One region of the Kocuria sp. cx-455 genome, then DNA from elsewhere that is predicted to be linked to it. Evidence: riboswitches for the same ligand, from Rfam matches in the RefSeq annotation. Region 1 holds a riboswitch; each other region holds the start of a gene.
The links. A riboswitch is a leader RNA that binds a small molecule or an ion and turns the genes downstream of it on or off. The one in region 1 is predicted to bind S-adenosylmethionine.
Positions count from the first base shown of each region.

Region 2: another riboswitch for S-adenosylmethionine. It lies ahead of AC3ENJ_RS01355 (MFS transporter); the one in region 1 lies ahead of AC3ENJ_RS11015 (methylenetetrahydrofolate reductase).
Region 3: another riboswitch for S-adenosylmethionine. It lies ahead of AC3ENJ_RS11720 (acyl-CoA dehydrogenase family protein); the one in region 1 lies ahead of AC3ENJ_RS11015 (methylenetetrahydrofolate reductase).

Region 1 covers NZ_JBYIPM010000007.1:3,927-11,408, forward strand. The annotation lists gene AC3ENJ_RS11005 (aminotransferase class I/II-fold pyridoxal phosphate-dependent enzyme) at 1-761, opposite strand, end outside; gene metE (5-methyltetrahydropteroyltriglutamate--homocysteine S-methyltransferase) at 758-3,169, opposite strand; gene AC3ENJ_RS11015 (methylenetetrahydrofolate reductase) at 3,299-4,294, opposite strand; SAM riboswitch class IV at 4,337-4,454, opposite strand; gene AC3ENJ_RS11020 (fructosamine kinase family protein) at 4,602-5,462, shown strand; gene AC3ENJ_RS11025 (MarR family winged helix-turn-helix transcriptional regulator) at 5,568-6,095, shown strand; gene AC3ENJ_RS11030 (polyprenyl synthetase family protein) at 6,092-7,252, shown strand; gene AC3ENJ_RS11035 (phytoene/squalene synthase family protein) at 7,253-7,482, shown strand, end outside.
Region 2 covers NZ_JBYIPM010000001.1:280,326-287,807, forward strand. The annotation lists gene AC3ENJ_RS01345 (purine-cytosine permease family protein) at 1-1,150, shown strand, start outside; gene AC3ENJ_RS01350 (NtaA/DmoA family FMN-dependent monooxygenase) at 1,232-2,611, opposite strand; gene AC3ENJ_RS01355 (MFS transporter) at 2,660-4,039, opposite strand; SAM riboswitch class IV at 4,080-4,198, opposite strand; gene AC3ENJ_RS01360 (DUF6504 family protein) at 4,403-4,768, shown strand; gene AC3ENJ_RS01365 (DNA polymerase III subunit alpha) at 4,800-7,482, shown strand, end outside.
Region 3 covers NZ_JBYIPM010000007.1:165,398-172,879, reverse strand. The annotation lists gene AC3ENJ_RS11725 (GNAT family N-acetyltransferase) at 1-419, opposite strand, end outside; gene AC3ENJ_RS11720 (acyl-CoA dehydrogenase family protein) at 583-1,860, opposite strand; SAM riboswitch class I at 1,963-2,054, opposite strand; gene AC3ENJ_RS11715 (M18 family aminopeptidase) at 2,107-3,435, opposite strand; gene AC3ENJ_RS11710 (CPBP family intramembrane glutamic endopeptidase) at 3,446-4,633, opposite strand; gene AC3ENJ_RS11705 (glutamine amidotransferase) at 4,704-5,438, opposite strand; gene uraD (2-oxo-4-hydroxy-4-carboxy-5-ureidoimidazoline decarboxylase) at 5,637-6,131, shown strand; gene uraH (hydroxyisourate hydrolase) at 6,128-6,454, shown strand; gene pucL (factor-independent urate hydroxylase) at 6,531-7,415, shown strand.

The sequences.
Region 1 (7,482 bases):
GCCACGCCCAACAGCGCACGCTTGGCGCCGTAGACTTCCACGGGGGAGCGGCCCCCCCAACGCGGTTGTGATGTGGTCAGCCACGGCCAACGCTCCGGGTTCTCGGTGGGGTCGAAGGTGCCGGTGTCCACCAGCACACCGCCCAGGGGACCGCCGTGACCGGAGAGGTACTTGGTGGCCGAGTGGACCACCAGGTCCGCCCCGTGCTCGCCGGGGGTGAACAGGTGCGGGGTGGCCACGGTGTTGTCCACGATCACCACGGCACCGTTGCGGTGGGCGATGTCCGCGATCGCCGCCAGCTCCGGGAGATCCGCGAGCGGGTTGGCGATCGACTCCAGGAAGAACACGCGGGTCTCCGGGGTCACCGCGGCCTCCCATTGCTCGGGGCGACGCGGATCGGCGAACGTCACGGTCAACCCGGTCTCGGCCAGGGTGTCCGTGAGCAGATCCACGGTGCCGCCGTACAGATGGGAGGATGCCACCACGTGCCCGTTGACCGGTCCCGTCAGCGCGAGCAACGCCAGGGTCACCGCGGCCTGCCCGGATGACGTGGCCACGGCGCACTCGGCGCGTTCCAGCTTGGTCACCGCGGATTCCAACGCGGTGACGTTCGGGTTGCCGGTGCGGGCGTACGTGTAGCCGGAGGCGCGCTGCGCGAAGACCGCCCGAGCGTCGGCCAGGGTGGCGAACGCGTACGCGGCGCTGTGGTGGATGGGCGTCACAATGGGGGCGCCCAAGGGGGCGTTGACGTGCTCGGTCACAGGAGGCTCCCTTCCGCCGCGCGAGCGGTGATGTCCGCAGGGTCGGCGTCGTCGTTGGCCAATTCCGCACGGACGGTGACGGCGGCGGCCACGAGGCGATCGAGGGTTGCCCGGGTCTCGGGCCAACCGCGGGTCTTCAAACCGCAGTCGGGGTTAACCCACACGCGCTCCGCGCCGATGACCTCGGCGGCGTGGCGCACGCGCTGCGCGACCTCGTCGAAGGTGGGCACGCGCGGGGAGTGAATGTCCCACACGCCGGGGCCCACGTCACGCGGGAAGTTGCCCGCGGCCAGTCCGTCCACAATGCCCGAACCGGAGCGCGAGGCCTCCAGCGTGGTGACATCCGCGTCCAGGCCGTCGATGGCGTCCAGCACGGTCTCGAACTCGGAATAGCACAGGTGGGTGTGGATCTGGGTTGCGGTCCCCGCGCCGCCGGTGGCCAGGCGGAACGATCCCACGGACCAGTCCAGGTAATCGGGGCGGTCGGCCAGCTGGAGCGGCAGCAGCTCGCGCAGCGCGGGTTCGTCCACCTGGATGATGGCCGTTCCGGCGGCCTCGAGGTCCGAGATCTCGTCGCGCAGTGCCAGGGCCACCTGGTCGGCGACCTCGCGGGCCGGAGCGTCGTCGCGCACGAACGACCAGGCCAGAATGGTGACCGGGCCGGTCAGCATGCCCTTGACCGGGCGGTCCGTCCGCGATGCCGCGTAACCGGTCCAGTCCACCGTGATGGGCGCCGGGCGGGAGACATCACCGAACAGGATGGACGGGCGCGTGCAGCGCGAACCGTAGGACTGCACCCACCCGTGCTGGGTGGTGACGAATCCGTCGAGACCCTCGGCGAAGTACTGCACCATGTCATTGCGCTCGGGTTCACCGTGCACCAGCACGTCCAGGCCGAGCTCTTCCTGCGTGCGCACGGTCTGTGCGATCTCGGCCCGGATCTTCTCCGTGTACTCGGCCTGGTCGATGCGGCCGGCGCGGAAATCGGCGCGCGTGGTGCGGATGCCGGGGGTCTGGGGGAACGAACCAATGGTCGTGGTGGGCAGCGGCGGTAGGTTCAGGCGCTGGGCCTGAGCGGTGCGGCGCTCATCGGCCGACGCGCGCTCGCGGTCCCGCTGCTGCACGGCCGCGGTGCGGGCGCGAACCTCCTGGCGGTGCGTGGCCGGGTGCGCGGCTCGGCGGGAGCGGATCTGCGCGTCCTCGCCGAGTTCGGCGGCCACCGTGGACCAGCCGTCGCTCAGCCCGCGGGACAGCGTAACGACTTCGGCGACCTTCTGATCCGCGAACGCAACCCATTCCTTGATGTCCGGATCCAGGGCGGTCTCCCGCTCCACATCGTGCGGGACGTGCAGCAGCGGGGTCGCGGTGCCCACTCCCACGGGGCCGCGCGCGGTGTCCTTGAGCCGGCACAGGGTTTCCGAGGCCTTCTCCAGATCGGTGCGCCACACCGTACGGCCGCCGACGACGCCCGCCACGAGCGGGCGCTCACCCCACGCCTCGAGCGCGGCCTCACCGGGTTCATTGCCGCGGTCGAGGTCGAGGGCGAGGGCCTCGATATCGGTGGCGGCAAGGGCGAGCTGGGCGGCCTCTCCCGCGTCCCCGTACCCCACGGCGACCAAGATGTGGGGGCGGGTGGAGGGGAAGCTCAGGCGGGTGTAGGCCCTGGTCAGGGCGTCGATGATGGTGTCGTGGGGAACGTCCCAGCCCTCGGCGGCCAGGGCGTGCTCGTCCAATTCGACCCACGGGACACCCGCGTCCTTGAGCGCGGTGAGCAGCTGGATGTATAGATCCACCACGTCATCGAGCCGATCGATGGGCTGGGTACCCGGCGCGTCCGTGGCTTCCGGGCGGGCCAGCAGCAACAGTGTCACGGGGCCCACCAGCACGGGGCGGGTGATCGCACCGGTGGTGTCACGGCTGGTCACGAAACGTTCGATCAAGCTTTCCGGGTGGGCGGAGAGCGGCGTGTCCGGGCCGATCTCGGGAACGTAGTAGTGGTAATTGGTGTCGAACCACTTGGTCATTTCCAACGGCTCCAGGTGATCGGTTCCCCGGGACAAAGCGGTGATCAACTCAATGCCCTGCGGGGTGTCCGGAGCGGCGGGGCGGAAACCGTCCGCGCGGAACCGGGCCGGAACCGCACCCAGCGCCAGGGCGGTGTCCAGCGTCTGGTCCACGGCGAAGGTGTCGGACGGGACGGCGGAGGGCTCGCTGAGGCCCAGGTCCCGGAGGCGGCCCACGGTGCGCTCGCGCAGCTGGGTGAGGGTGTCCAGGACGGTCTGCGCGGGGTTCTCCGTGGGCTCGGACCAGTAGGCCTCCAGGGCCTTCTTGAGCTCGCGGTCGGGGCCGATCCGGGGGTATCCCAGGATGGTCGCGGCGGGGAACGAGGTCTTGGAAATGGCAGTCATTGGGGGTGCTCCTGAAGTAAAAGGGTGTGTTGTGGGAAGCCACGGTCGCTGGGACCGTAGCGAGAGGGTTCTGTCGGTAGGGTGGCGCGGTGTTGCTGTGGCTGCGGGGACACCGCAGCTGGGCTGTGGTCAGGCCGCGGAGGTGCTCCCGCGGAACTTGCGGGCGGCGTCGCGCACCCGGAGGTGGTCGAGAATGGCCAGCGGGGCGTCCGGCCGGTTGAACGTGAATAAGTGAAGGCCCGGGCAACCGAAGTCCAGTAGCTCGTCGATCAGGGTTAGCGTTGCCGCGATGCCCCGGCGACGCAGCTCGGCCGGATCGTCGGTGTTCAGGAAGGCGGTGATCCGCTCCGGGATCGGCACACCGGTCAGCTCGGCCATCCGACCCAAACGCTTGATGTCCGTCAGGGGCACCAGCCCGGCGACGATCGGGATGTGGATACCTTCCGAGCGCGCCCGTTCCAGGAACCGCACATAGTCCTGGGCGTCGTAAAGGACCTGGGTGATGGCGTAGTCGGCTCCGGCCCGCTGCTTGTCCCACAGTGCCGCCAGGTCCGCTTCGAAATCTCGGCCCTTGGCGGGCACGGGGTAGCAGGCCACGGACACCGAGACGGGGCGCTTACCGGGGCGCTCGCACGCCCCGAACATGCGTTCCTCGACCTCGCGGATCAGCTCGACCAGCTGCGATGCCCGATCGAAGCCACCCGGGTGGGTGGTCCACTCGCCACCACCCACGGGTGGATCGCCACGCAGGGCGAGAAGGTCGCGCACGCCGTCGTCGAGCAAATCCGTCACGGCGCGTTCCAGGCCGGCGCGGTCGGTGCCACCGCACGTCAAGTGGGCCACCGCGGGGGTCTTGGTCTGCTTCAGAAGGTGCCGCAGGGTTTCGCGGGACACCCCGTTGGCGCCGGAGTGACCGTGGGTCACGGAGAAGAAATCCGGACCGGCAGCGGCCATGGCGTCAATGTTGCGCCACACGGCCGCGGGATCGCGGGCGGGGTGCGGCGGGAACACCTCGAACGAGATCAGGGATTCGCGGCGCGGTCTGCGCACCAACCACGAGGTTCCCGTGGGCGGGCCGGTGGCGACGGTCTGCGTGGAGACCCGGGGTGTGGACAGGGCGGGCATAAAAATACCTCCGGCGGTTCTTGACGCCGGAGGTTGCTCCGTGCGCCGTACTTGCTCGCCGTGCGGTTGCGCGGCGGCCGGATCCTCATCTGGGGCACCCCGCTACGTGCTGGAGGGTTGCCGCCCGGTTAGCCAGAGCTTCACACCGGGACTCTTGATCCTTGTTGCGGAAGACACTAGCACAAGGTTTGGGCGGTGCACATCACACCCCGGAACGCGTGGACTCCATCGTGTGGTCCCGTGAGCGCGGGTCGTCGGTGTGGCAGGGGGCCCTGCGCATGTCGCGGGGATGGTGTAAAGAAGAACCATGGACCAGTTGCCCGAAGACCTCGTTGCCGACCTTGACGTCACGGGAGTGCGATCGCTGAGCGGTGGGGACACGGCCGCCGCGTATCGCCTGGACACCCCTGACGGGCCGTTGTTCGCCAAAACCATGCTCGACGCGCCGGCCGGTGTGCTCGAGTTGGAGGCGGCCGGCCTGGAAGCGCTCCGCGCGGCGGCACCGGCGGAGGTGTCCGTCCCCCGCGTGTTCCGCGTGAGCGATCAGGGTCTGGTCCTGGAATGGATCGACGAATCCAACGGCGCGGGCGGGTCCACGACCGAAGCCGAATGCGGCAGCGGCCTGGCCTGGATCCACCGCGCGGATGCGCCCCACTTCGGCGCCCTGGACCCCCAGCTGCCGCAGCGTATCGGCTCGTTCCCGGTGGATCTCTCACCCACCGACGACTGGGCCGATTTTCTCTTGCATCGCAGGATCGAACCGTTGCTACGCACGGCGGTCGACACGGGAAAACTGGACCCTGCGGCGTCGGACCTGTTGGCTGAACTGGCGCCCCGTGCGGCCGAACTGGCCGGGCCGGTCGAGCCGCCCAGTCTGCTGCACGGTGACCTGTGGGCCGGTAACAGGGTGATCGATGCCAACGGCCGCAACTGGCTGATCGACCCGTCCTCGTTCTACGGGCATCGTGAATACGACGTGGCCATGATGCTGCTGTTCGGCGGGTTCGGTGAAGCGTGCTTCACCGCCTACGACGAGGTCTACCCCCTGGCCGACGGTTGGCGCGAACGTGTCCCGTGGTACCAGGTGCCGCCGTTACTGGTGCACGCGATCCGTTTTGGTGGCGGCTACGGGAACGCCGTGCTGGATGCTCTGCAACGGGTGCGCTGAGGTGGAACCACCAGTCAGACACGCCTTGTCGCGTTGGACAGTTCACAGGCTTTTCAAGCATCATGGTGATCAACTTTTCTAATTCCTAGAATTTCGAGGTTCTTGATGGCTGAGTCGCGGTTCAGACCCGATGTCGTCAGCCCTCAAAGCCGCGAGCTGCGCCGCGTGGTGCGCGTCAATGACGACATCGGCTATCAGGTTCGCAGGATCATGGGTCTCAAGGAGACCGACTATCACGCGATGGCCATCTTGATGCGCCACCCCATGGGCCCCACCGAGCTGGCTCGCGCGCTTCACATCACCAGTGCGGCGGCCACGGCAGTGGTGGATCGATTGGTTCGGGCGGGGCACGCGGTGCGTGAGCCCCATCCCGATGACCGCCGCCGCATGATCATTCGGGCGGTGGACGCGTCCCGCGCCACGACCATGGAGCACGTGTACCCCATGATGAGCATGGTCGAGGAAGAACTGGAGAAGCTCGATGAGCGCGGGCGTGCCGCGGTCCTGTCTTTTCTCACGGGAACCGCGGCCAGTATGGAGAGCTACCGCGACGAACTCCGGGATCGACCCACCCGGGCCGCGCAACCGGCGGATCCCGGGGAACCCCTGGCAACCGGGGAGGAGCGCGCATGAGCTCTTCACGGTTGACCGAAACCCATCAGCCTTTTCCCGTGCCACTGCGCGGCGGGGCGGTTGCCACCTCCGATCCCGGGTGGGACGACTTCTGCGTGGCGGTGACGGAAGAACTGGACGCCTATTTCGACGGCCTCAGGGGCACGATTCGATGCAGCCCCGGGTTTCCGGTATTGCGCTCGCGGATTCGTGAGCAGGTCACGGGCGGAAAATTGCTGCGACCGCGTCTGACACGCCTGGCCTGGCGGGCTTTCGATGGGCGCCCCGATCCCGAGATGTCTGGCGACGCCCGCATCGCCCCCGATCCCGAGTGTGTCCGCCTGGCGGCGTCCTTCGAGCTACTGCATGCCGCGCTTCTGGTGCACGACGATGTGGTCGACCGCGATCCCGTGCGTCGCGGGCGGCCCACGGTGGGGGAGCTCTACCGCAGGGACGCGCACAGTGTGGGGGCGCCGTCGGAGGAAGCCCAGCACTTGGGTGAGGCGGTCGCGATCATCGGCGGTGACCTGCTGCTGGCCGGAGCCCTCCAACTGGCCACCACGTGCACCACCGATCCGGTGCGCTCACGAGCCGTGTCCGCAGTGGTGTTCGATGCTGTGACCGCCTCGGCCGCCGGTGAGCTGGACGACGTGCTGCTGTCCATGCATCGCTACGGACAGCAGCACCCCGCCGTGCAGGACATCCTCAACATGGAGCGGCTCAAGACCGCCACCTACTCGTTCGAGGCCCCGCTCAGGGCCGGCGCGTTGCTGGCCGGCGCAAACCAGGAGGACGCCGCTCGCCTCGCGCGGGCGGGTTCGCGGATCGGCGTGGCCTACCAGGTGGTGGACGACGTTCTGGGAACCTTCGGGGACCCACGAGTGACCGGAAAATCCACCGAAGCGGACCTGCGCGAGGGCAAGGCCACCGTGCTCACGGCTCACGGGATGCAGGATGCCCACGCACGCGAAGCACTCGTTGAATTCGCCGCCGGAAACATCACGGTGGCGCAGGTCAAGGCGGCACTGGCACAAGCCGGGGCCGAGACCAGGGCCGTGAAACTGGCCGCAGAACTTGTGGCCGACGCGCAGGACGCACTGGAGCGGCTGCCGCTGCCGGACGCAGAACGCGCCGAGCTCAGTGCCATTTGTCATTACGTGCTGCATCGGAGGAAGTAAGTGACTCGACCCGAGGTATCCTCGCGCGCACCTCTGCCGCTGTACACCCGCACAGCCGCCGCGGCAGCGGGCCAGGTCATCGGGCGGTACTCCACATCCTTCTCCTGGGCGTGCCGCACACTGCCCCGCGAGTGCCGCCGGGACATTTCCAGCATTTACGCCCTGGTGCGGGTGGCCGATGAAGTGGTGGACGGCACCGCCTCTGCCGCCGGGCTGGCCACGGGTCCCGT
Region 2 (7,482 bases), on a different contig from region 1:
GCTGCAGGTCTGGACCACCCCGCTGTGGCTCGTGCTCATGGTGATCCCCGTGGGATATCTGGTCCTGGCCAATCCCGATTCCGTGGGTAGTTTCTTCGCGTATCAGGGTGAATCAGGCGCGGGTGCCGGGGTGAGCTTCGCCTCAGTCATGTTGGCCGCCGGCGTGTGCCTGTCACTGATCGCTCAGATCGCCGAACAGATCGACTACTTGCGATTCATGCCACCCAAGACCGATGAGAACCGTGTGGCCTGGTGGCGCGCCGTCATTCTGGCCGGCCCCGGTTGGGTGATCTTCGGCGCGATCAAGCAGATCACCGGTCTGTTCATCACGGTGTATTTGATTGCGACATTGGACCCGGCAGCCTCTGCGACCGCCAATGAACCGGTCCACCAGTTCTTGGGCGTCTACCGGGAGATGATGCCCGCGTGGCTGGCCATGACCCTGGCGGTGATCCTGGTGGTCATCTCTCAGGTGAAGATCAACGTGACCAACGCGTACTCAGGATCTCTGGCGTGGACCAACTCGTTCACCCGGGTGACCCGCACCTATCCGGGCCGCATGGTCTTCGTGGTGGTCAACTTGGCCATCGCCCTGGCACTGATGGAACTGAACATGTTCGACTTCCTCAACACCATCTTGGGCTTTTACGCCAACTGCGCCATGGCCTGGATCGTCACGGTTGCCACGGACATCGTGGTCAACAAGTACATCCTCAAACTTTCACCCAAGTACCCCGAGTTCCGTCGAGGAATGCTCTACAACTGGAATCCAGTGGGCGTGACGTCGTTGGCGCTCTCGGCGGGTATTTCCATCGCTATGTTCTTCGGCGCTTTCGGTCCGGCGGTGGCACCGTATTCGCCGATCTTCGCGGTCCTGATCGCCATGATCGTCACACCCGTCATGGCTGTGCTGACTCAGGGGCGGTACTACCTGCGGCGCGTGGATGACGGAATCGACCTGCCCATGGTTGATGCGGACGGCAACCCCTCGGACGTGACACTTACCTGTCATGTGACCGGCATGGAGTTTGAGCGCCCGGACATGCTGCTCTCCAATGAACTGGCTCCGGACGGATCCAAGCAGTACATCTCGTCCCTGGCGCTGGCCACCGACAAAACGGGGAAGTACGTGCTGCCCGCGCAACGTTGATTGCGCGAGCTGATACAAAACAAAAAGATCCCCCGGACACGTCACGTGCCCGGGGGACCTTCTACTGACAACGCGGCGGTCTTAGCTCCCGAACCGGAACTTCGCCCCCGCGTGATCCTCACGCAAGCGGGGCCCGGCCCCGCCGAAGACCTCGCGGGCCGTGCGGGAGGTAGCGGAAGCGGCGTCGTCGGCGGTCAGCACACCGCGTTCGCGCAGAACGGGCGTGACGAACCGGCCGAAGCGCTCGAAATCGGCCGGGCGCACGCACGCGTTGATGTTGAAGCCGTCCAGGTCCGCGACCTCGACCCAGCGCTGGAGCTCGTCGGCGACCTCTTCGGGGGAGCCGACGATCACGGGGCCGCGGCCGCCGACGGCCACGAACTCGGCGACTCGGCGCGGGGTCCACGCGCCCTCGGAATCCATCTTGGTGAACGAGGCCAGCGCCGACCGGTTGGCGTCCGTCTCCACGTGCTCGAGCGGGGCATCCGGGTCCGCGCTGGACAGATCTACTCCGGTCCAGCCGGCGAACAGGGCGAGCGCGGCGTCGACGTCCACGTACTGCTTATAGGACTCGAGGCGCTCGCGGGCGGCCTCGGAGGTCTCGGCCACGACCACCGCGGCGTTGGTGAAGACCTTGATCGAGCGGGGATCGCGGCCGTACTCGGCGGCGGCCTCGCGCAGACCGGCCGTCCACTTGGCGACCTGCTCGGGAGTGGGCCCGGAGAAGAACACGGCCTCCGCGTGCTTGGCCGCGAACTTCAGCCCGCGCGGGGAGGCCCCGGCCTGGAACAGGAACGGTGTGCGCTGCGGTGTTGGCGCGACCAGGGCGGGAGCCTGGACGTCGAAGTACTCGCCGGAATGCCCCGCTCCCTTGACCTTCTCGGGATCCACGACGACGCCGCTCGCGGCGTCCGCGACATAGGCATCGTCCGCGTAGGAGCCCTCCCACAGCGAGTAGACCACGTCCATGTATTCGTCGGCGCGGTCGTAACGCTGGTCGTGGGGCAGCTGCTGACCCAGGCCCAGATTGCGCGCCGCCGATTCCTGGTAGGAGGTCACCACGTTCCACGCGATCCGCCCGTCGGTCAGGGCGTCCAGGGTGGAGAAGCGGCGCGCCAGGTCATAGGGAGCCGCGTAGGTGACCGAGGCGGTCACGCCGATGGTGAGGGTGCTGGTGGCTTTGGCCAGCAACGGTGCCAGGATCAGTGGGTCCAGCTGGGGCACCTGAACGCCACCGCGCAGGGCGGCGTCCGCGGACCCGCCGTACACGTCGTAGAGTCCCAGGACATCGGCCAGGAACAGGCCGTGGAAGCCCGCGTTCTCGATGATCTGGGCCTCCCGCTCCCAGTGGGACAGTTGCGCGTAGTTGCGCGACTGGTCCTCGGGGTGGCGCCACAGTCCGGGGGACTGGTGGACGGGCACGGGCATTTCGAAGGCATTGAGCAGCAAGGGGCGGGGCAAAAGGGATCCTTTCGGGTTGGTACTGGCGCGTGTGCGGGTGGTGCCGAGTCAGTACTGAGCGATCTCGGGTGCGTCGGTCACGGTGTCCTTGGCCATGCGGCCGGTGACCACGGAGATCACGGCCAGCAGGCTCAAGTAACCGCACAGCAGCCAGGGGGAGCCGCCGGTGGCCACGAGCCACGCGGCGATCATGGGGGTCAGACCGCCGGAGAGAATGGTGCCCACCTGGTAACCCAGGGACACCCCGGAGTAGCGCAGGTGGGTGGGGAACTGCTCGGCGAACAGAGCGGCCTGAGGGCCGTAGATGCTGTCATGCAGCACGGCCATGCCGATCAGGTACACCAGCGGCAGCAAGGCCAGCGGCCCGTGGTCCAGGTAGTAGAAGTAGGGCCACACGAACACGCCGATGGCGGCCGCGGCAATGATGGAGATGCGGCGGCGTCCCACGCGGTCGGAGAGCCAGCCCCAGAACGGGCCGCCCACCAGGCCCACGGCGGCGGCGATCAGGATGGAGATCATGACCCACTGACTCGCGCCGCGCTGCTGCGTCACGTAGGTGAGCGTGTAGACGGTGAGGATGGAGAAGATGGCCGGCTGGATCATGCGTTGACCGATGCAGACGATCACGCCGCGGGTGTGCTGGGTGAGCACCTCACGCACGGGCGACGTCGCGGCGGCCTTTTCGCGCTTGACCTCTTGGAACTCCTCGGCGTCCTCGATGCCGGCGCGGATGATCAGGCCGATGATCACGAGCACTGCGGAGAACAGGAAGGGTACGCGCCAGCCCCACGCCTGGAACTGCTCGGCGGTGGTGACGCCCTGCATGATCGCGAAGAACGCGGTGGCCAAGAGCATGCCGGCCGCCGAACCCACCTGCGTGAAGGAACCGAACAGTCCGCGCAACCCCTTGGGTGCGTGTTCCACGGAGAGCACCGCGGAACCTCCCCACTCCATGCCGGCGGACAACCCTTGGGCAATGCGGCAGGCAACGAGCAGGGCCACGGCGAACCAGCCGATCTGCGAGAAGCCCGGCAGCAGCCCGATCACCGTGGTGGCCACGCCCATGATCAACAGGGACGCGACCAACAGGGCCTTGCGGCCGATCCGGTCACCCAGGTGCCCGGCAATGATGCCGCCCAGGGGCCGGAAGAAGAACGCAATGGCGAAGGTCGCGAACGAGGCAATGATCGAGCCCACGCCCGAACCCTGCGGGAAGAAATAGTGACTGAACACCAGGGCTGCGGCGGCACCGTAGAGGTAGAAGTCGTACCATTCGATGGTCGTGCCCACGAAGGACGCGGCGAGCACGCGCTTCTTGTCACGCACTGCGGATCCCACGCTCGCGAGCGCGTGATCCGTGGCGGGTTGGGTCCGCTGGGCTGATGATGAATCGGTGACCGTGGGCACCGGGGCGGTGGCGGGGGCCATGACACTCCTCATGACGGGGCGCCACGGAATGTTGGACCGGACGCCGTCCTTGCCCGCGCCGGAACTGACGGCGGGCCGAATCATCACCTGGGGCACCCCACGACAGCGTCTGAGGGTTGCCGTCCGGCCAGCCAGGGCTTCGCACCGGAACTCGTGATTCTTATGGCGACAACGTAACCACGCGCATGTCGAGCGCCACAAACGATGAAGTTTTATGACTGCTGGTCCGACGACACCTCGCACGGCACGGCCGCCGGCCGTCGCAAGGGCCACCGGAGCGTTCCGCTTATGCGTGTCGGCGACCCTTGGCACCCTCACGGTAGTCGAATAAAGTTTCGAATACACCGGGAGGGTGAACGAGTCATGACGGTACTGGCTGCGGTAAACCATACGGACCTCACGCGGAACGAGACGCACGGCGCGGTGCGGCTCGACGAGGGATGGGGGCAGCCGTGCGAGGTGCATTGCGATGCAGCGGGAGCTCCGCGCGAGCTGGTGTTTCGCGGCAGGCTGCACCGCATCACGGCCCCGCCGCAGCGCTGGTACGAACGTCGCCGCTGGTGGGAGGTGGAAGAGAGGGTTCCGCGGGAAAGCGGACAGTCCGTGGTGGATCGGCAACACTGGCGCGTCCAGGCGGCTCAGCGCGGGGCCGTGGTGCCTCGCACGCTGGAACTGGTGCGTCATGAGGTCACCGGTCAGTGGTGGCTCGTGGTTGACCAGGGGGTTTGACATTAATAGAACAAAGTTTCGAATATGAGGTATGCGTTTCCCTCATTTGCGCGTGGCCACCGCCTACAGCGCGCACTACGGCGTGGCTCGCCCCCACGAGCTCGCCCAGGTAGCGGCGTCCTACGGGGCGCAGATCCTGGCGTGCACGGACCGGGACGGCTTGTACGGGGTGGTCAAACACGTGCTGGCCTGCCAACAGCACGGGGTGGCTCCCGTGCTGGGAGTGGACCTGGCGCTGCTGGGCCCGGGAGCGGCGTCGTCGGGCAAGCACTCCCGGGCCGCCACCGGCCAGCAGGGTCAGAACGGCCGTCCCCAGCGCGGCGCCGTGCCCTCGCCCCGGGTGATCGGGCGCGTGGTGGTGCTGGCCACCGGTGGCAACGGAGGGGCCGGGTACGCGTCCCTGTGCCGGTTGGTGTCCGCGGCTCACCGTGACCACGACCACCATGGCGCCCACCCCATCGGACTGACCCGGGAACAGATCGCCCGCCACGTACACCGCGCGGCGGGCGGGGCAGCCCCCGGCCTGGTGGTGCTCACGGGCCCGGACTCGGACGTGGGATCTCTGCTGGCCCGGCGCCGTTACCGGGCCGCGCGCACGGCCCTGCGCGCGTGGCAGCGCGTACTACCGGCAGGATGCCTCATCGTGGAGACCGCAACCCACCTGGCACCGCAGGGCAGCACCCTCAGCACCGGTCACGCCGTGCGGATGCTCACCGTGGGGCGTGAGGCCGGGCTGCCCGTGATCCTCACCAACGCCGTGCGCTACGCCCACCCCGGGCAAGCCGTCACCGCGGACGTGCTGGATGCCGCTCGCACCCTGCTGTCCCTGGGGGAGCTGGCCGGTTCGGACCCCGGGGTACTGCAACCCACGGGGCAGGGTTGGCTCAAAGACACCGCGCAGATGACCCGGCTCGCCCACGAGATCTCCTCGGCCGCAAACCTGGGTGTCTCCGGGGCCGCGCACCTGCTCGCGGACACCTACCGGCTGGCCGAACGCTGCAGCCAGGACCCCGTCACGGACCTGCACGTGGGACAGCCCGTGATCCCTGAGGCCTCTGTCATCGGTCTCAGCGGGGACCCCGATGCCCAACTCAGAACCCGCTGCTACACCGGCCTGGAACGCTTCCACTCCCACCAGAACTGGGACCGCACCGTCCCTGGCCTGAGCGGGGAATCGCTGCGCTCGCGGATGGAGCGTGAGCTGGACGTGATCGCGCAGTTGGGGTTTGCCGGGTACTTCCTGACCGTCTCGGAGGTCTCCGACCTGATGACCCGGCTGAAGGTCCGGCACGCGGCACGCGGGTCGGCGGTGTCGTCCCTGGTGGTGCACCTGCTGGGAATCTCCCCTGTGGACCCGCTCGAATACGACCTGGTGTTCGAACGCTTCCTCTCACCGCGGCGTAGCACCTTGCCGGACATCGACATCGACATGGAGAGCGCGCAACGGCACAGGATCTACCGCGAGATCTTCCAGCGCTTCGGCAGCAGTCGGGTCACGCTCATGAGCATGCAGAATGCCTACCGTTCCAGGGGCGCCGTGCGGGATGCCGGGTTGGCCCTGGGGCTGGGGCAGGAGATCGTGGACCATATTGCGGAGCAACTGTGGCGGGTCCCGGGGGCCACCCTGCGCGAAGAAATCGCCCAGCGCCCCGAACTGACTCGTCTGGCCGATGAGCTCAAGGCCAACCGGCAGCTGGACCTGCTGGTGGATCTGACCGAGCGCCTGGACCGGCTGCCCCGCCACATCTCCATGCACCCGTGCGGGGTGATCCTCTCGGACGCGACCCTGTTGAACCGCACGCCGGTGCAGGCCAGTGGCATCGAGTTGCCCATGTCCCAGTTCGACAAACACGACATGGACCCCATGGGCCTGATCAAGCTCGACATCCTGGGCGTGCGCATGCAATCCACCCTGGCCTACGCGGTCCAGGAAGTAGCACGGATGGAACCCGAGCGCCCCGCCCCGGACCTGGACGCCATACCCCGCGACGACCCGGACACCTTCCGGCTCATCAGCTCCACCCACACCCTGGGGTGCTTCCAGATCGAATCCCCGGGACAGCGCGAACTGATCGGCACCATGGGCCCGGAGGAATTCAACGACTTGATCGTGGACATCTCCCTGTTCCGCCCCGGGCCCATGCAGGCGTCCATGGTGCGCCCCTACCTCAACTCCCGCCACGGCTGGAGCACCCCCGAATATCCCCACCCGGACCTGGTGGACATCCTCAGGGAGACCCGCGGGGTGGCCGTCTACCACGAGCAGATCATGCGCATGATGGACCGGATGACCGGTTGCGGACTGGCCACCGCGGATGAATGGCGGCGCAGGCTCGGCTCGGACACCGAACAACGCGTGGAGGACACCTTCCGCAGCGGGGCGCTCGCCCGCGGCTACGACGCGCAGACCGTGGACAAGGTGTGGGGCATCCTGCACGCGTTCGGCAGCTTCGGGTTCTGCAAGGCCCACGGCGTGGCCTTCGCCGTACCCACCTACCAGTCCGCATGGTTGAAAACCCACCACCCGGAAGCCTTCATGGCCGGGGTCTGGGAACACGACCCGGGCATGTACCCGGCCCGGTTGCTCGTGGGGGAGGCCCGGCGCATGGGGATCCCCGTGCTCGGCCCGGACATCAACCGCAGCGTGGACCACCACCGCATTGAACCCGTGAGCCCCCGACCGGGCACCGTGGAACCCGGAGACCTGGACGAGG
Region 3 (7,482 bases), 160 kb from region 1:
GCCACACGTTCGGATGCGCCATGACCGGGAGAAATGTGCGCGGTGAAGTGCGCAATGTCATCTGCCCGCAGCAACCCCGCCATCGCCGACGCCGCTTCGGTCGCGTAACCGCACCCCCACCACCGGGTGCCGATCACCCAGGCGAGATCCGCGGACCGTTCAGTTCGCCGGATCGTGGCCTGCACATATCCAATGGCTTCTGCCGTGGCCGCCGATCGCACGATCCAGTTACGCCATTCTTCGGCCCCGTCCGGTGAGGTTCCCGTGACCTGGAGCGCGTACCGTGCGGTGAGTTCCTCGAGCGTGGGTGGCCGGCCGCCCGTGAACTCGTAGAGCGCTGGATCTCCGAGCACCTCGAGCATTTCTGAGGCGTGATCGACGCGCAGCGGTTCCAAGGTCAAGCGAGTGGCACATCCCATGGCCTGTTAGAACCTTCCTTTCCACGTGGTGCATGGTTGGAACCCTATTGCGCGTGACCAAGGGTCCCAACGACGCATGAGGTGTAGGCGAAGGCTCGGGCGGCACCTGTGACGTGGTCGCGGCAGCGCCTGGAGGGCGCCGCAGGATCGAGACCGTTCAGCTCTACTCCGCTGGGGTTCCGCCGGAGGGCTTGACCTCACCAATGGCGTTGAGGCCGAACATCGGGGTCCCGTTGACGCGGTGGTCGCCCACAATGCGCGCTTTGTACATCGTGGGGTTGTGGGTGGCCACCGTGCGCGCGTTGCGCCAGAAGCGGTCCAGGGACTTGGATCTGCCCACAGCGGAGGCGCCGAGCAGGTCGAAGATCCCGTCGGTGACGTCGCGCACCAGTTCCGGGACAACCACCTGCGCGTGCGCCACCGGCACCTCACACGCGTTGGTCAACTCCTGGGGGTTGGCGAGAAGGGGCTCGCCCCCGAGCACGCCGATGGCGGCGTCGAGCTCACGGGCCGCCTGAAGAACAATGGCCCGCGCGGCGGCAGTCTTGGCACCGAGCTCACCCACGCGCTGCAGAATCTGCGGATCCTCGCACGCGACAGATCCCGTGCCGGTGTTGAAACCGCGGGTGCGCGAACGCACCAGGTGCACGCCCTCGTCGATCGCGGCCTTGGCAATGCCGGCCTCGACGGCGAGGAGCACGAGCTGGAACACGGCGGTCTCCTGGGTGGCCCGACCGTCGCGGTTGCGCACGTGGTCCGCCGGAACCCTGACCCCACGGAAGTGGGTGGTGCCCGTTCCGGTGAGTTGCTGGCCGAAGCCGTCCCAGTCATCGAGCAGTTCAATGCCGTCCCACGAGGTTTTCACCAGCGCGTGCGAGCGCTCCTCCAGACCGGGGATCTGGGCGGTGACCTGGATCCAGTCGGAGAAGATGGAGCCGGTCGAGTAGTACTTGGTGCCGTTGAGTTCCCACTCGCCGTCGGTGGTCCGGGTGAGTGTGGTGGCCGCGGTGCCCAGGGCCGCACCGGATCGCTCGGTCGCGGCATTGCCCACGGTCTCACCGTCGGCAATGCGTGGGAACCAGACGTCGGATTCGTCGGAGCCGAGACTCGCAATGAATCCCAGGTGTGAGCGGTACACGTGTGCCACGTTGGAGTCGGCGGCGGCCAGAGCGATCAGCAACTCGGCGACCTGCTCCAGGCTGGCACCGTAGCCGCCCCGCGAGCGCGGGACCGTGAGCGCGCCGAAACGCCGTTCATTGAGCCATGCGAACTGCTCGAACGGAAGGATCCGTTGTTGTTCGCGTTCCACAGCCCCGCCGGCAATGCGGTTGAACACCGGCTGGAACACGTCGAAGAGGTCGCGGGTGCTCAGGGGCTCCGCCACGTCCAGCTGATGTTTGGTGGGGGCCAACTGTTCTGTGGTCCGGGTATCGATACTCATCTTCTCGGGTGTCCCTCGCGTTCTGTCGCGATGCTCCGCACCGTCGACCGAGAGCAGCCCGGCGCACGGGCGTGACCGTGCGAACCGCGGGAGCTGAAAAGCTGTCCATCGGTCGTGGCGGAAGCACCGTCCCGGTATCCGGGTGGTTGCTGCGGCGTTGACGAGCCACGTCTCTCGGCCGCTCTTGATGGCGTTACGGGTTCAGGCCATCACGGGCTCAGAACGACTGTCAACACACGTGACGTTCTATGACCGCCAGAACGCCCCGGTCACCCGGGACAGCGCATGAAGGTCGTCCACGTGGGCGAGTTCGCGGGCGGAGTGCATCGACAGCAGTCCCACGCCCACATCCAGCGTGCGCATACCCAGCCGGGTGGCCGTAATCGGTCCGATGGTGGAACCGCACGGCACGTTGTTGTTCGAGACGAACTGCTGATAGCTCACCCCGGCGCGCTCGCACGCGTCCGCCCACAGCCCCGCACCCACGGCATCCGTGGTGTACCGCTGATTGGCGTTGATCTTGAGCAGCGGCCCGGCACCGGGTTCCGGGGTGTTCACGGGGTCGTGGTGCCCCCGGTAATTGGGGTGCACCAGGTGCCCTGCGTCCGCGGACAGGCACACCGATGCGGATAAGGAGCGCCGGTAATCGTCCTGCGATTCGCCCCGCGCCGCACTGACCCGGACCACAACGTCCTCCAGGAACGGACCGGCCGCGCCCGAGCGTGTGGCGGAGCCGACCTCCTCGTGGTCGAATGCGGCCAGCATCGAGATCTGCAACGCGGAATCGAGGTCCTCGGCACTTTCGACCATGGCGTGCAGCCCGGCGTACACGGAGGACAGGTTGTCCAACCGACCGCTGGCGAGCAGTTGCCGCCGCTGCCCGATCAGCTCCGGCCTCTGCGTGTCCGCGAGCACCACGTCGTAACCGACGATGCGCTCCGGGGTCACCGATGCCTCGACCGTGTCCGCGAGCAACCCCAGCACATCGGCGTCCTGAACCGACCCGGTCCCCCAGATGGGTTGCACGTGCTGTTGCTTGTCGAGCTTAAGACCCTCGTTGGCCGCGCGATCCAAATGGATGGCGAGTTGTGGAATGCGCGCGATGGCCTCGGTCGAGCACAGGTGCTGCGAGAGTTCACCGTTCTCATCGCGGACCACGAGCCGCCCGGCCAGGCGCAGATCCCGGTCCAGCCACGAGTTCAACAACACCCCGCCGTAAACCTCCACCCCGGCCTGGTACCAGCCGTGGGACACCGTGGTGGGTTTGGGTTTGAGCTTGAATCCGGGTGAATCCGTGTGGGCGCCCAGAATTCGGTAGCCGACCCCCGGGCGAAGATTGCGCGGGGCCACCCATGCGACCAGCGCGCCGTCACGAATCGTGAAGTGCCTCCCGGCGACGTCGCTCCAGGCCTCGGTCTCGTTCAGTTGCGTGAATCCTGCTCCGCGCAGCAGCTGCGCCGCGGCCTCGACCGCGTGGTAGGAGCTGGGCGATGCCATGACGTAATCGCCCAGCGCGCGGGCGTAGCCGAACGGGGCACGGTGAGAATCCAAATCAGAAACGCAGTGTGGGGCCATGCAGCACAGTCTAGGGAGTGCGGTCCTGGTTGCTGGAAGAACCGCCCCCGCGGGGTCCTTGGTTCGGGCTCGTCGTCTTGCGCACGTCCAGCAGGCCCACCGGGCGCCCCTGACCGTCCTGGACCGTGTACGGGCCGTACTGCTCGGGCAGGGAGAGGTAGTTATGGGTGCGGGGATCCACCACGAATGCCGCGAGTTCGGAGCCGTTCTGGCTGACCACGAGTGGCCGCTGAGCGAGCGAGGGCAACCGCGGCCGGGGCGGCAGGATGATGGTGCGGGAGGTGGCAATCCGCGCCTTGCGCGCCATCCGGAACACGACCACAAGGAATATCCCGTTGATCGCAAGCGTGAAGAGGACTTCGATGGGCCCGCCGCTCGTATCGTTGAGGTCCGCCAGCCCGACCATGGCCATGAGTGTGACCGTGCAGTTGTTGACCACGTGGAGGGCGACCGCCGCTTCCAGCCCACCGGTACGCCACGTGAGCACCCCCATGGTGATCGCCATGATGGCAATGGCGGTCTGTCCCCAAACGTCGTAGAGGTGCCCGGCGACGAACAGCGGCACCGGCAGGAGAATGGCCCATGCCGGGTGCTTCAGCCACCGGCCCACCGTCTGCATCAGATAACCGCGGAAGACCAGTTCCTCCGCAAAACACTGAATGGGCACCAGCACCACCACCATGAGCAGCAGCCAACCCCACTGGGGCGCCACGGTGAATTCTATTGCCTCGCCGCCGGCCATGAGGTCGAGCAGGATGGACAGGCCATTGACGATCACGAAAATGGCCAAGGCCGCGAGTCCGCACCGGAGCAGCCACTTCCAGCGCAACCGCCCCGTCACCGAGTGGAGCAGCCCCAGGGGCCGCGGACCCATGATCCATCTGGCCAGGTACGCCGCCGGTGCCAGCAGCGCGACTGACCCGAATAGGAAGAAGAAGATCAACGGATCCAGCTGGTTCACGCCGGTCACGTCATCGAGCTCCATGGGGTTGTCCATGAACAGGATGATCGGAATGGCGAACAACACCGACAGGACGAGGAACAAGAAGAACAGGATGGCGCCCTCGACGAGCGGCTTCCACCATGCGTGGTTCCGATCCGCCCGGCCCAGCCGGTGATACGCCAGCGTGCGCAGCTGTTCGGGCGGTACCGGGGACGGCGCGGGTGGCTTGCTCCAAGGCGCGGGATGCTGGCTCATGGTCCCACGCTATCGGTCGCCGGTGCGCGGTGCGGTCATTGTCACGGGCGTGTGCAGCGGACGTGTGTCCCTACACCGCGTAACGGTCCACGAACGCCGCCAGGATTTTCTTGGGCTGATCCACCTCGGGGCCGTCCTTGACCCGGTCGATGACGGTGTGGGTGTCCTCCGGCCGGAAGTACCCCAGATCCTTGTAGGCGACCACCCGGTTGATCAGACCCTGCGGATCGAGTTCCGGGTGGAACTGGGTGGCGTAGAGATTTTGTTTGATCCGGTACATCTGCACCTCGCACACGGTTCCGGTGGCCAGCAACACCGCATTGGCGGGCAGCGATCGCGTGCCTTCCTTGTGCCCCACGTACGCGGTGAACTCCCCCGGCAGGTGGCACAGCAAGGGGTCCTTGGCGCCCTTATCGGTAACCGTGACGGTGATCGGCCCCACCTCTTCGCTGCGGGTGCGGTCCACCACCGCCCCCTGGTGGGTTCCCAATGTGCCCACGCCGTAGCAGGCGCCCAGGAACGGGAAGTCACGGGCCACCACCTCGTCCAGGAGAGCGCTGATCCATTCCTCGGCCCGGTGCTGCGTGGCCGATTTCTCCTCCGCAGGATCCGATGAGTTGAAGGGCGAGCCGCCCACAATGATTCCGCTGTACTTGTCCAGCTCCAACTGCGGAACCGGGCCCTTCTCCAGTCGCACGTGTTCGAGTTGGGATTCCTGCAGGCCACCGAAACGCAGCACGGCATCATATTCCTCCAGTGCCACATCGTTTTCGGGCCGGGTGGCCAGCAGTACAAACGGTTTCATGACCTCATCGTAAGCACCGTTCCGGCACCCGCCTCGCGCGCGCCGGTGTGCGTCACGCCTTGTTGTGCCTTACAGCCGAATGACACCTGGTTTCGGTTCTGAAAACTCCGGCTCACCCCCTTGACTTCCGTCTTGTGATCCAGTTCACTATCTTCATATGGAATTTAGATTTCACATAGCGAAAATATGGGGAATGCAATGACGCTCAGCGAGTTCAACGACACGGATCGACGGACGGCGGTGGAGACCGTTCGTCCCGCTCTGGACATCCAGCGCTGGATCGAGGAGATCGTGGCCGGCCGGCCGTACGACACCATCGACGACGTCCTGGCCGCCGCCCGCGATGCCGCTCACCCTTTCACGGACGCAGAGCTCGACCAGGCGTTGTCGCACCACCCCAAGATCGGCGAGCGCGCCGCCGGGGAGTCCAAAGAAGCCGATCTCTCCCGCAACGAGCAGGCCGGGCTGGGTGAGTCCACGGCGGACCTCAACGCCGAGCTCGCCCGGGGCAACGCCGAGTACGAAGAGCGCTTCGGCCAGGTCTTCCTGATCCGTGCCGCCGGCCGTTCATTGCCCGAGATTTTGTCAGAACTGCAGCGCCGCCTGCAGAACACCCCGGAAGACGAGCGCACCGAAGTTGCCGAGCAACTTCGTCAGATTGCACTCCTCCGCATCGAAGGGATCCTGTCATGAGCTTCATATCCGCACACGTTCTTGATTCCGTGCACGGCTGCCCAGCCCAGGGAATCGACGTCACGCTCCTCACCGGCGAAGGCCAAGAACTTGGCACCGCCACCACCAATGAGGACGGCCGAGTCACCGAACTCGGCCCAGAGACCCTGGAGTCCGGCCATTACCGGATCATTTTCGCAACCGAGCCGTACTTTGCCGGGCGCGAGCTTGAGACGTTCTATCCGTTCGTCTCAGTGGATTTCTCGGTGCGACAGGAGCAGGGCCACTACCACGTGCCCTTGCTGCTGAGCCCGTTTGCGTATTCCACATACCGCGGCAGTTGACCCAGGAGCCGACCCCGTCGACGATTGCCGATCCACTCAGACAGCACACTCAATTTCCTCACAGGAGTAGATCACGATGACCGAAGTAGTTCTCGGAAAAAACCAGTACGGCAAGGCGCAGAACCACGTGGTGCGCATCAACCGTGACAACGACCGCCACATCATTCGCGACCTGGTGGTCACCTCCCAGTTGCGCGGTGACCTGACCGAGGTGCACACCAAGGGCGACAACGCCCATTGCGTTCCCACCGACACCCAGAAGAACACGGTGTTTGCGTTTGCCCAGCAGTACGACATCAAGTCCCCGGAGGACCTGCTCCTCAAGCTCTCCGATCACTTCACGGGCGAGTTCGAGTGGATCACCGGCGGCCGTTGGGCAGCGGACGAATATCGCTGGGATCGCATCAATGACAATGACCACTGCTTTGTCCAGAACAAGCAAGAAGTCCGCACCTCCGTGCTCGTCACGGACGGTGACAAGAAGACCGTGATCTCCGGTTTCAAGGACCTCACCGTCCTGAAGTCCACCGAGTCCGGTTTCGAGGGTTACCCCAAGGACCAGTACACGACCCTGCAGGAAACCACGGACCGCATCATGTCCACGGACGTGGCGACCCGCTGGCGGTACAACACTACCGATGTCGACTTCGACGCTGTGTACGAGGACGTCAAGAACATCATGCTCACCAAGTTCACCGACCACTACTCCCGTGCGTTGCAGGAAACCTTGTATCTCATGGGCAAGGCCGTCATCGAGGCTCACCCGGAAATCGACGAGATCAAGTTCTCGTGCCCCAACAAGCACCACTTCGTCTATGACCTGAGCTTCTGCGACCTGGAGAACAACAATGAAACCCACTACGCGGCTGATCGTCCGTTCGGCCTGATCGAGGCCACCGTGCAGCGCAAGGGCGCTGCCGAGGACGAGCACGCCTGGATGGGCATCACCGGCTTCTGCTGAGCCATCTGCTCCACCACCGATGTGTCCCCGCTTCTTGAGGCCAGGGCGGGGACACGCCGGCTCACTC